One region of the Mycobacterium sp. IDUB_39 genome, then DNA from elsewhere that is predicted to be linked to it. Evidence: predicted binding sites of a transcription regulator. Region 1 holds the regulator's gene; each other region holds the start of a gene.
The links. The regulator LexA, encoded in region 1, represses DNA repair genes until DNA is damaged. The targets are predictions, from matches to a motif close to CGAACANNTGTTCG.
Positions count from the first base shown of each region.

Region 2: the regulator LexA is predicted to act here: its motif matches at 1,930-1,943, upstream of ACZY0X_RS22110 (HNH endonuclease signature motif containing protein).
Region 3: the regulator LexA is predicted to act here: its motif matches at 1,417-1,430, upstream of ruvC (crossover junction endodeoxyribonuclease RuvC).

Region 1 covers NZ_JBVAXF010000006.1:305,928-309,202, reverse strand. The annotation lists gene nrdR (transcriptional regulator NrdR) at 1-216, opposite strand, end outside; gene ACZY0X_RS23410 (LysM peptidoglycan-binding domain-containing protein) at 312-758, opposite strand; gene lexA (transcriptional repressor LexA) at 967-1,665, shown strand; gene ACZY0X_RS23400 (LGFP repeat-containing protein) at 1,681-3,275, opposite strand, start outside.
Region 2 covers NZ_JBVAXF010000006.1:44,276-47,550, forward strand. The annotation lists gene ACZY0X_RS22105 (lactate 2-monooxygenase) at 1-525, shown strand, start outside; gene ACZY0X_RS22110 (HNH endonuclease signature motif containing protein) at 522-1,925, opposite strand; gene ACZY0X_RS22115 (tyrosine recombinase XerC) at 2,162-3,079, shown strand; partial or broken gene ACZY0X_RS22120 (TIGR03621 family F420-dependent LLM class oxidoreductase) at 3,094-3,275, opposite strand, start outside.
Region 3 covers NZ_JBVAXF010000003.1:701,429-704,703, reverse strand. The annotation lists gene ACZY0X_RS15340 (TetR/AcrR family transcriptional regulator) at 1-37, shown strand, start outside; gene ACZY0X_RS15335 (mechanosensitive ion channel family protein) at 40-1,287, opposite strand; gene ruvC (crossover junction endodeoxyribonuclease RuvC) at 1,449-2,027, shown strand; gene ruvA (Holliday junction branch migration protein RuvA) at 2,024-2,611, shown strand; gene ruvB (Holliday junction branch migration DNA helicase RuvB) at 2,608-3,275, shown strand, end outside.

The sequences.
Region 1 (3,275 bases):
CTGGCACGCCCGGCGGACGCCCTTGATCACCTTCTCCCGACTGAACGGTTCGGTGACCCCGCTGCGCTTGACGACCGCCAACACGGCGGTCTCGACGGTGGTGAAACGCTTGCCGCACTCCGGGCACGAGCGGCGGCGGCGGATGGCCTGCCCCTCATCGGCCTCACGGGAGTCGACCACTCGAGAGTCAGGGTGACGGCAGAACGGACAGTGCATCACCGCTCCTTCGCCGCCTATGACCAGCCCGGGCAACCCGGTCGCATACGAGCGTACCGTCGCACGGGCGCAGGGTTCACGGCGCACGGCGCACGTCAGCCCACGGGGGCGATAAGCGTCTGCCCGGCATCGACCGCGGCGGAATCCAATTCGTTGAGCTCACGGATCTGATCAACGACCGCACCGGTGGGCGCATCGGGGGCCACGCGACGGGCAAGCTGCTGCAGCGACTCCCCCATTTGCACCTGGACGACGGCCAGCTGGCCCGGCACGGGCTGGGGCACCTCGGGCGGGGCGCCGAACTGGGCCACTAGTCCGAGCCACACCGTGATGCCGGCTGCCATCAGCGCCAGCAGCACCGTCGTGACCGGTGTGATGGGCTTGCGGCGGTGCGAAGCCCGCGACATCAGAACGCCGGTGCCGCGGTACCGCAGCGGCTCCGCGGCCGGCCGACGGCGTTGCGGACCCCGCGACACATCGGGACGTCGCCGCACCGGGCGAGCGATGAGATCGGTCGGGTTCTCCCTGGTGATGATGGTCATCTTCGAGCCTTTCGGTGAAGCGGCGGAGCGTGTGTTCGCTTGTGTGTTCGAAATATAATCGATCAGGTGTTCGATGAATAGAACATGTGATCGAACTGTTGCAAACGATATCGGCGACCACCGACAAGTTCCGGCCATCGCGCGCCGCCTCCGACACGCGTCGAACACATGTTTGATTATCGGAGTTGACAGGACTAGATTCGCCAACATGAGTGACAGCAGCGACACACGAGACGGAAGCGACGACACACCTGTGCGCCGTGACGCCGCGCTGACCGAACGTCAGCGCACCATCCTCGAGGTCATCCGCAATTCGGTCACCACCAGGGGATATCCACCGAGCATCCGAGAGATCGGCGATGCCGTCGGCCTGACCTCGACGTCATCGGTCGCACACCAACTGCGCACGTTGGAGCGCAAGGGCTTCCTACGACGCGACGCCAACCGGCCCCGCGCGGTGGACGTGCGCGGTTCCGACGACATGGTGACCCCGATCGTGACCACCGACGTCGCCGGCTCAGACACGCTGCCCGAACCCACCTTCGTACCCGTTCTCGGCCGGATCGCCGCGGGTGGTCCGATCCTTGCCGAAGAGGCGGTGGAGGACGTCTTCCCCCTGCCGCGCGAACTCGTCGGCGAGGGATCGCTGTTCCTTCTCAAGGTCGTCGGCGAGTCGATGATCGACGCCGCGATCTGTGACGGCGACTGGGTGGTCGTGCGTCAGCAGAATGTGGCCGACAACGGCGACATCGTGGCCGCCATGATCGACGGCGAGGCAACGGTCAAGACGTTCAAGCGCACCCGGGGACAGGTCTGGCTGATGCCGCACAACCCGGTGTTCGACCCGATCCCCGGTAACGACGCGGCCATCCTGGGCAAGGTCGTCACCGTCCTCCGCAAGGTGTGACGGCGGTCAGCCGCGTCAGCCTCTGACGAAGCCGTTCGTCAGAGCGAATTCCTCACTGGCGAACCAAACCTCGGCCTTCACCCGGTCGTACTGCTCCGAGCCGGGTAGCCAGTACAGTCCCGTCTTGGTGTCAGCCTTGATCGGATATCCAGCAGGGGCACCATCACCCTCATCGGAGGCCAGCCGCAACGACGTCTGAGCCGGTGCGGGCTCATCGAGCTGTATGGCCGCATGCCGACCGCTGGGCGGCCCACTAACGGCCTCCGCCTCCTCTGGGCGAGCCTCCTCTGGATGATCCACCGCTGCGGGGTCGACCGCCTCGGCGGCGTCCGCGGCCTCGAGGTCATCGTCGACGGCCTCGGTGTCCTCCCAGACCTCCGAGGCCTCCGAGTCCTCCATGGTCTCCTCGTCGGTGGAGTCGCGCTCCTCGACGACGCTCACAATGAGGTTGGGCTTCGTGTCGATCGCGTCCTGATCGAGGGAGAATCCACCGTCCAACGAACGTGCGGCGGGAACCTCCGGCGGCACGGACGCGGCCGGGGTCGCGGGGCCACCGCCCTCGTCGTCCTTCGGCATCGCCCACGCGCTCAACGGCACGAAGGGCTGCTGCTGGCTGGCCGGTGTCGGGCCTGCTGACGGCATCGGGCCGGACGCGAAGTCGTTGCCCTCGTCGTCGTCATCGTGATCGTGATCGTCGTCGTGATCATGATCGTCACGATCGCCGTCGTCATAGTCGTCGTAGTCGTCGAAGCGGTCTATCGGTGCGCGGTCCTCACCGCGCCGCCGGTTCAGGATCACCGCGACGACCACGGCACCCACCAGGACGAGTACGGGTATGAGGGCGAGTGCCCACCACCACTTCTGATACCACGGCTGCCCGCCGTCATCGCTTGCCGGCCCGGTGGCCTGGGGGGCCCTCGGGGCGTCCTGACCGGGCACCGCGAGACCAGCGAGCGCGTTGGCCAGATTCGGCGGCTCGGTGGAGAACTCGTTGCTCGCACGATCGAACGTGATCGCCCCGTTGGCGAACTTCTGGGTGATCACATCGCCGTTTTCGGTCTGATCTGCGGTCGGCGCACCGAGATCGCCGGTCGCGCCGCCGAGTTTGGCCCAGGCCGCGTTCATCGCGCCGCGCACGATCACAGCGCCGAAGTCCGGCGTCCAGAAGATCACCGGCTCGTCGGGGGCGGCGAACTTCGCGATGCGACTGGCGGGGGCGAGACCACCATCGGCCTCGGAGGCGATCGGGAAGCCGAGGTCACTCGTCGGCCCGCCCACGCTCTCGTACTTCTCCAGCAGCTGGCCTGTGATCACATCGGCGCCGTGGTCGGGGCTGTAGAAGATCTTGCCGCCGCCGAACGCCTGCACCAGATTGCCGTCGCCGACAGGTTGCGGCGGTCCGTCGGGGGCGCCGAGTGGGCCAAGCGGCCCACCCGCGGCGCGCCGCGCCGCATTGATCTCCGACGTCGCGTCGCCCGGGATCTCGAGACCCTTGAGCTGATCGGCCAGCTCCGGCGGGGTGGTCGTGAAGGTCTTGGTGGCCCGGTTCCACGACAGCTCGCCACCGGTGAACTTCTGAGACACCACCTCACCGCGGTAGACCTCGTCCT
Region 2 (3,275 bases), 260 kb from region 1:
TTCCGCGCCGCGCTGGGGCAGTCACCGGAGGAGAACCCGCAAGCCACGGTGCTCCAGTGGGTGTCGTGGTTCGGTAATTCACTGTCGTGGGAGGACCTGCCCTGGCTGCGATCCCTGACCACATTGCCCCTCCTGGTGAAGGGTATCTGTCATCCTGATGACGCACGCCGCGCCATCGACGACGGCGTCGACGGCATCTACTGCTCCAATCACGGTGGCAGACAGGCCAATGGGGGACTGCCCGCGATCGACTGCCTACCCGGTGTGGTCGAGGCCGCCAACGGAGTGCCGGTGCTGTTCGACTCGGGTATCCGAAGCGGCGCCGACATCGTCAAGGCGCTGGCGCTCGGTGCGACGGCCGTGGGCATCGGGCGGCCCTACGCCTATGGCATGGCTTTGGGTGGCACCGACGGAGTGGTGCACGTGCTGAGGTCACTCCTCGCCGAGGCGGACCTCATCATGGGCATCGACGGCTACCGTTCGCTCGCCGACCTCACACCGGATGTGTTGCGGCCCGTCACCTAGACGGGGTCGCCGTCTTGGTCGTCGTCCTCGGGTGGGTGCAGCATGCGTTCGGGGTGGTGCAGGTCGTTGGTGCGGGCTTGGCCGGTGTCGAGGTGTGGGGGTGGGATCCATTCGGTGCGGCCGTCTTTGCGTTTTCGGGTGATCCACTGGGTTTGTTCGATGAGGCGGTTGTCGGGTCCGCAGGCCAGTGACAGTTCGTCGATGTTGGTCTGGCCGCCGTTCTTCCAGTCCGTGACGGCGTGGTGGGCTTGGCATTTGTAGCCCGATGCTGTGCAGCCGGGGCGGGTGCAGCCGCGGTCTCTTGCGTAGAGCACGACGCGTTGTGCGCCGGTGGCGCAGCGGCGGGTGCGCCCGAGGTAGAGGGCCGCTTCGGTGTGCTTGTCGAACACCGCCAGATAGTGGAAAGAGTGGGAGGCCTGTGCGATCAGGTCGCGCATGGGTAGCCGGGTGCCGCCGGCGGTGATGGCGTGGCCTGTGCCGGATTCCAGTTCCTGCAGGGTGGTGGTGACGATGATGGTGGTCGGTAGCCCGTGGTGCTGACCCAACTGTCCTGAGCACAGCAGGTTGCGGCCCATGGCGAGTAGGGCGTCGTGGTTGCGTTGGTATTGGGTGCGGTCATCGGCGTCGATGGAGGCGTCGGTGGGTTCGCCGTCGATGGTGGGTGTGGGGTCGTTGGGGTTGCACATGCCGGGCTTGCCCCATTTGGCGAAGATGGGTTCGAGGGTGGCCCGCGCCTGTGGGGTGAGGTGTCCGCTGATGCGGCTCAGCCCGTCGGCGCCCTGGTTGCCGATCGAGATGCCGCGGCGGCGGTCGCGTTCGGTGTCGGTGTAGTCCCCGTCGGGGTGTAGCAGCGCCAGCAGCAGAGCAGTGGCACTGCGCAGACCCTCGGGGCTCTGTTTGACGGCCACTCGCACCAGATCGGTCTCGGCGTCCTGGCGAGTGTGGGTGTCGATGTGCTCGGGTAGGTCGGCGAAGAACTTGCGGATGATCGCGATGTGTTCGGTGTTGATCTGGCCGCGGGCCTGGGCGGCGGCGGTGTGCTCGAGCACTGGTGGCAGGGGTTGGCCGGTCAGGGTGTGGCGCGGGCCCAGGTCGGCGGCGCAGCGGATGCGCTTGCTGGCCTCGTTGACGCTGATCCGCAACCGGAATGCCACCAGCCTTGGCAGGGTGGTGTCACCGAGTTCGAGCGGGTTGGCCTCAGCGGCCAGCCGGTTGAGGACGCGCTGCTCGGTGACGGGCAGTCTGCGGTTCACCCGCTCCAGGCGGTCCATGACGTCGAGGAGTCGGCGGTGGCTCATCGTGTCGAGGCAGGCCTGGTCCAGGTCATCGAGGGCGGTGTCGAGGACGTCGAGGGCCGCGGCGACCGGGCCCTCGTAGTCATGCAACTCCGCCACTGACATATCTCGAACACTAGTTCGATGCACCGACAGGTTTGGCCTGGTTTGTGACTAGTGAAACCAAAGGGACAGAAGAGTTTTCGCCAATTTGGTGAGCGCGCGCAGAGTCGGATCTGAGACCGGCGTGTCGCCCGCAGACACGCGCACTCGCGGGTGGGCGTGGCATGGGAAAGTCTCGAAACCATCACACCCCCGACCGCCTCACGCGGTCTCGGGCGAATCTCTGCAACGGTGGTGAGGTGACGACGGTTCAGGTCGAGGCGGTGCTCGAGGAGTTCGACGAGTACCTCGCGCTGCAACGCGGCCGATCCGAGCACACTCGCCGTGCCTACCTCGGCGATCTCAGGGCGCTGTTCACATTCGTACGAGAGCGGAACCCCAACGGCGGGCCGGCAGAACTGACGCTGCCCGTGCTCCGCTCCTGGCTCTCGGCACAGGCCTCCGGCGGCGCGGCTCGTACGACGCTGGCTCGGCGCACCTCGGCGGTCAAGACGTTCACCGCGTGGGCGTCGCGATGCGGCCTGCTCGACACCGACCCGGCGACGCGCTTGCAGGTGCCCAAGGCGCATCGGACACTGCCCGCGGTGCTACGCCAGGACCAGGCGCTCGACGCCATGGATGCCGCGACCTCAGGAGCCCAGCAGGGCGACCCGCTCGCACTACGCGACCGCCTCATCGTGGAGATGCTGTACGCCACCGGAATTCGTGTCAGCGAGCTGTGCGGTCTCGACGTCGATGACGTCGACTCGTCGCGGCGGCTGCTGAGGGTGCTGGGCAAGGGCAACAAGCAACGCACCGTGCCCTTCGGTGAGCCAGCCGGAAGAGCCTTGGCGGCATGGCTTTCCGACGGCAGGACCGCGCTGGCCACCCCGGCGTCCGGCCCAGCCCTGCTGCTCGGCGCCCGCGGTGGACGTATCGACCCGCGTCAGGCGCGCACCGTCGTGCACCAAACCATGGCTGCGGTAGCCGGTGCGCCCGATATCGGCCCCCACGGTCTGCGGCACAGTGCGGCAACCCACCTGCTCGAGGGCGGTGCCGACCTGCGCGTCGTTCAGGAGCTCCTGGGCCACTCGTCGCTGGCCACCACCCAGCTGTACACGCACGTCACCGTCGCTCGGCTGCGCGCCGTGCACGACCAGGCGCACCCACGCGCGTAATCGCGCAGCAGCACTCAATTCCGCAACAGTGCAATGACCTTCGCGAGATCGGGCAGCGCCGAGGCGCGTCCGGGCAGCTCGTCGAACACCGTCCAATAACTGATGCCGAACCGCCGCTGCCGGTCGGCGAGTGTCTGTGCCATCTGCTCGTGCGTGCCGATCAGGACGAACGGCGACTCAAGTAGCAGCTCGGGCG
Region 3 (3,275 bases), on a different contig from region 1:
ACTGGGTGCCCGTGCCTCGGCGCCGGTTGGCGGCTGACGTCAGCCGCGCCCGTTGGACCTGACCAGGTCGTCCTCGACGTCATCGGCGTGCTCATCGAACGCCTTCGCGCGCTCGTCGGCCTCGGGGCTTCCGGAGAACAGGCTCGAGCCAACGCGTTTCGTCTCGCCAACGCGTTTCGTCTCACCGCCGTTGCGCCGGATCTGTGGCTCGGCCGCCGGTGTCGAGGGTTCGATGCGCTGCGTGGGCACGACGCCGCCCGTGCGCTGCACCCAATCGACCATGCCCTCACGCACCTCGCATCGAAGATCGAACAACGCGCCCGCGTTCGGGGCGCTGACCACGATCCGCACGCGCACCACACCGCCGACGGCGTCGGTCACCTGCAGCACGCCGCGCCGGCCGTCCCACTGGTCGCTCGAGGCAAGCAGTCGGTCGAGTTCGGCGCGCATATCGTGGAAAGGGACCGAGAAGTCGACATCGAACTCGACGGTGCCCATGATCTCGGTGGCGCTGCGCGTCCAGTTCTCGAACGGTGTGGTGGTGAAGTAGGTGCACGGGAGGACCAGTCGCCGCTCATCCCACAGCCTGACGACGACGTAGGTCAGCGTGATCTCCTCGATGCGGCCCCACCAGCGGCCCTCCTCGAGTTCGACGACATCGCCCACCCGGATCGCGCCCGAGAACGCGATCTGCATGCCGGCGAACACCGCTCCGAGCGAGGTCTGCGCGGCAAGGCCGGCAACCACTGACAACACACCGGCTGAGGCGAACAGCGTGGTGCCGATATCGGAGAAAGCCGGGAACGTCATGAAGATCGCCGCAATGCCGAGCACCACCACGATGGCGGTGGCAAGACGTCGCAGCACCGTCACCTGGGTCCGCAGCCGTCGCCACTGGCGGTCGGCGTCGGTGATCTCGGCGTTGTCACCGCCGCCGTATCGGGTGATGATCCGGCGCTCGGCGACCTCGACCAGGCTGATCAGCAGCCAGGTCATGGTCGCGATGAGGAGGATCAGCAGGCTGTGATCCACCCATCCGCGCCAGCTATCCACCGGGTCGGAGGTGCGCTGAACGGCAATCGTGGCGGCGAACACCATGAGCGCGGCGCGCAGCGGTCTGCGCGTCAGCTCTGCGATATCGCGTACCAGCGCGCTGCGGCGCCCGAGGCGGATGAGCACCCAGGTGACAATCAGTCCCAGCAGGTAGGCGGCCGCCGCGGCACCGCAGACCCAGGCCAGCGTGACGGCGAGATTCGTTGCGGACTCGAGATCGGTCTCGGCGGGCATCGAGTGAGTTCAGCTCCAGGGATCGGGGTCGGGTCCCCATCGACGGTAGCCGCGTCCGCAGCCGACGTCACATCGGCACGGTGGTGGCGTGTCCCTGCCCGGCACCGTCGCCCCCGACGGTTACGCTATCGAACAGCTGTTCTAGAGACGGAGGAGATCGCGTGCGTGTGATGGGCGTCGACCCGGGCCTGACCCGTTGCGGGCTGTCCGTCATCGAGAGTGGGCGCGGGCGACAGGTCACCGCTCTCGACGTCGACGTGGTCCGCACTCCATCCGATCAGCCGCTGCACAAGCGCCTGCTCACCATCAGCGACACCGTCGAGCACTGGATGGACACCCACCTGCCCGACGTCGTCGCTATTGAGCGGGTTTTCGCGAACCAGAACGCGCCCACTGCGATGGGTACCGCGCAGGCCGGGGGAGTGATCGCGCTCGCCGCCGCCAAGCGGGATATCGACGTGCACTTCCACACGCCGAGCGAGGTGAAGGCCGCGGTTACCGGCAACGGGCGGGCTGACAAGGATCAGGTCACCACGATGGTGACGAGAATCCTTGCGCTACAGAGCAAACCGACACCGGCCGACGCTGCCGACGCGCTGGCGCTGGCGATCTGTCACTGTTGGAGGGCGCCGATGATCGCGCGGATGGCGGCGGCGGAGGCCATGGCCGCCGAGCAGAAACGCAAGTACAAGGCCAAGCTCAAGGCCGCTCCCGCGCGGATGTCAGGGAGCGCGACGTGATCGCCTCGGTGCGTGGTGAGGTCGTTGACATCGCCCTCGACCACGCGGTGATCGAGGCCGCGGGCGTCGGCTACAAGGTCATGGCGACACCGTCCACACTGGCCACGCTGCGGCGTGGAACCGAGGCCAGGCTCATCATCGCGATGATCGTGCGCGAGGACTCGATGACGCTGTACGGCTTCGCGGACGGCGATGCCCGGGACCTGTTCAGCACACTTCTCGGCGTGTCCGGGGTGGGGCCGAAGATCGCGCTGGCGACGCTGGCGGTCTACGACGCGCAGGCCCTGCGGCAAGCCCTCGCCGATGGCGATGTCACGGCACTGACGCGGGTTCCGGGGATAGGCAAGCGCGGCGCCGAGCGCATGGTATTGGAGCTTCGCGACAAGATCGGCCCGGTGACGCCCGGTGGTGTCGCGCTGGCCGGGGGACGCGCCATTCGTGGTCCCGTTGTGGACGCGCTCATCGGGCTCGGCTTCGCCGCCAAGCAGGCCGAGGAGGCCACGGACAAGGTGCTGGCCGGTGATCCCGATGCGACGACCCAGAGCGCGCTGCGCGCCGCGCTATCGATGTTGGGCAGGAAATGAGTCGGTTCGACGGTGACGACGACGGCGCGACCGAGGATCTCGAGCGCGACGTCTCACCCGCGCTCACAGTGGGCGAGGGGGATATCGACGCGAGCCTGCGGCCCCGCTCACTGAATGAGTTCATCGGCCAGCCGCGCGTCCGCGAGCAGCTGCAACTCGTCCTTGAGGGCGCCAAGAATCGTGGTGGCACACCGGATCACATCCTGTTGTCGGGACCGCCGGGGCTGGGCAAGACATCGCTGGCGATGATCATCGCCGCCGAGTTGGGCACCGCCCTGCGCGTGACGTCGGGTCCGGCGCTGGAACGCGCAGGAGATCTGGCCGCGATGCTGTCCAACCTCGTCGAGCACGACGTCCTGTTCATCGACGAGATTCACCGCATCGCGCGCCCCGCCGAGGAAATGCTGTACCTCGCGATGGAGGACTTCCGTGTCGACGTCGTCGTCGGCAAGGGTCCGGGGGCGACGTCGATCCCGCTCGAGGTCGCCCCGTTCACACTCGTTGGCGCAACCACCCGCTCTGGCGCACTGACCGGTCCGCTGCGTGACCGGTTCGGATTCACCGCCCACATGGACTTCTATGAGCCAGTCGAACTCGAACGAGTGCTGCTGCGGTCGGCGGGCATCCTCGGCATCGAACTGGGTGCCGAGGCGGGTTCGGAGAT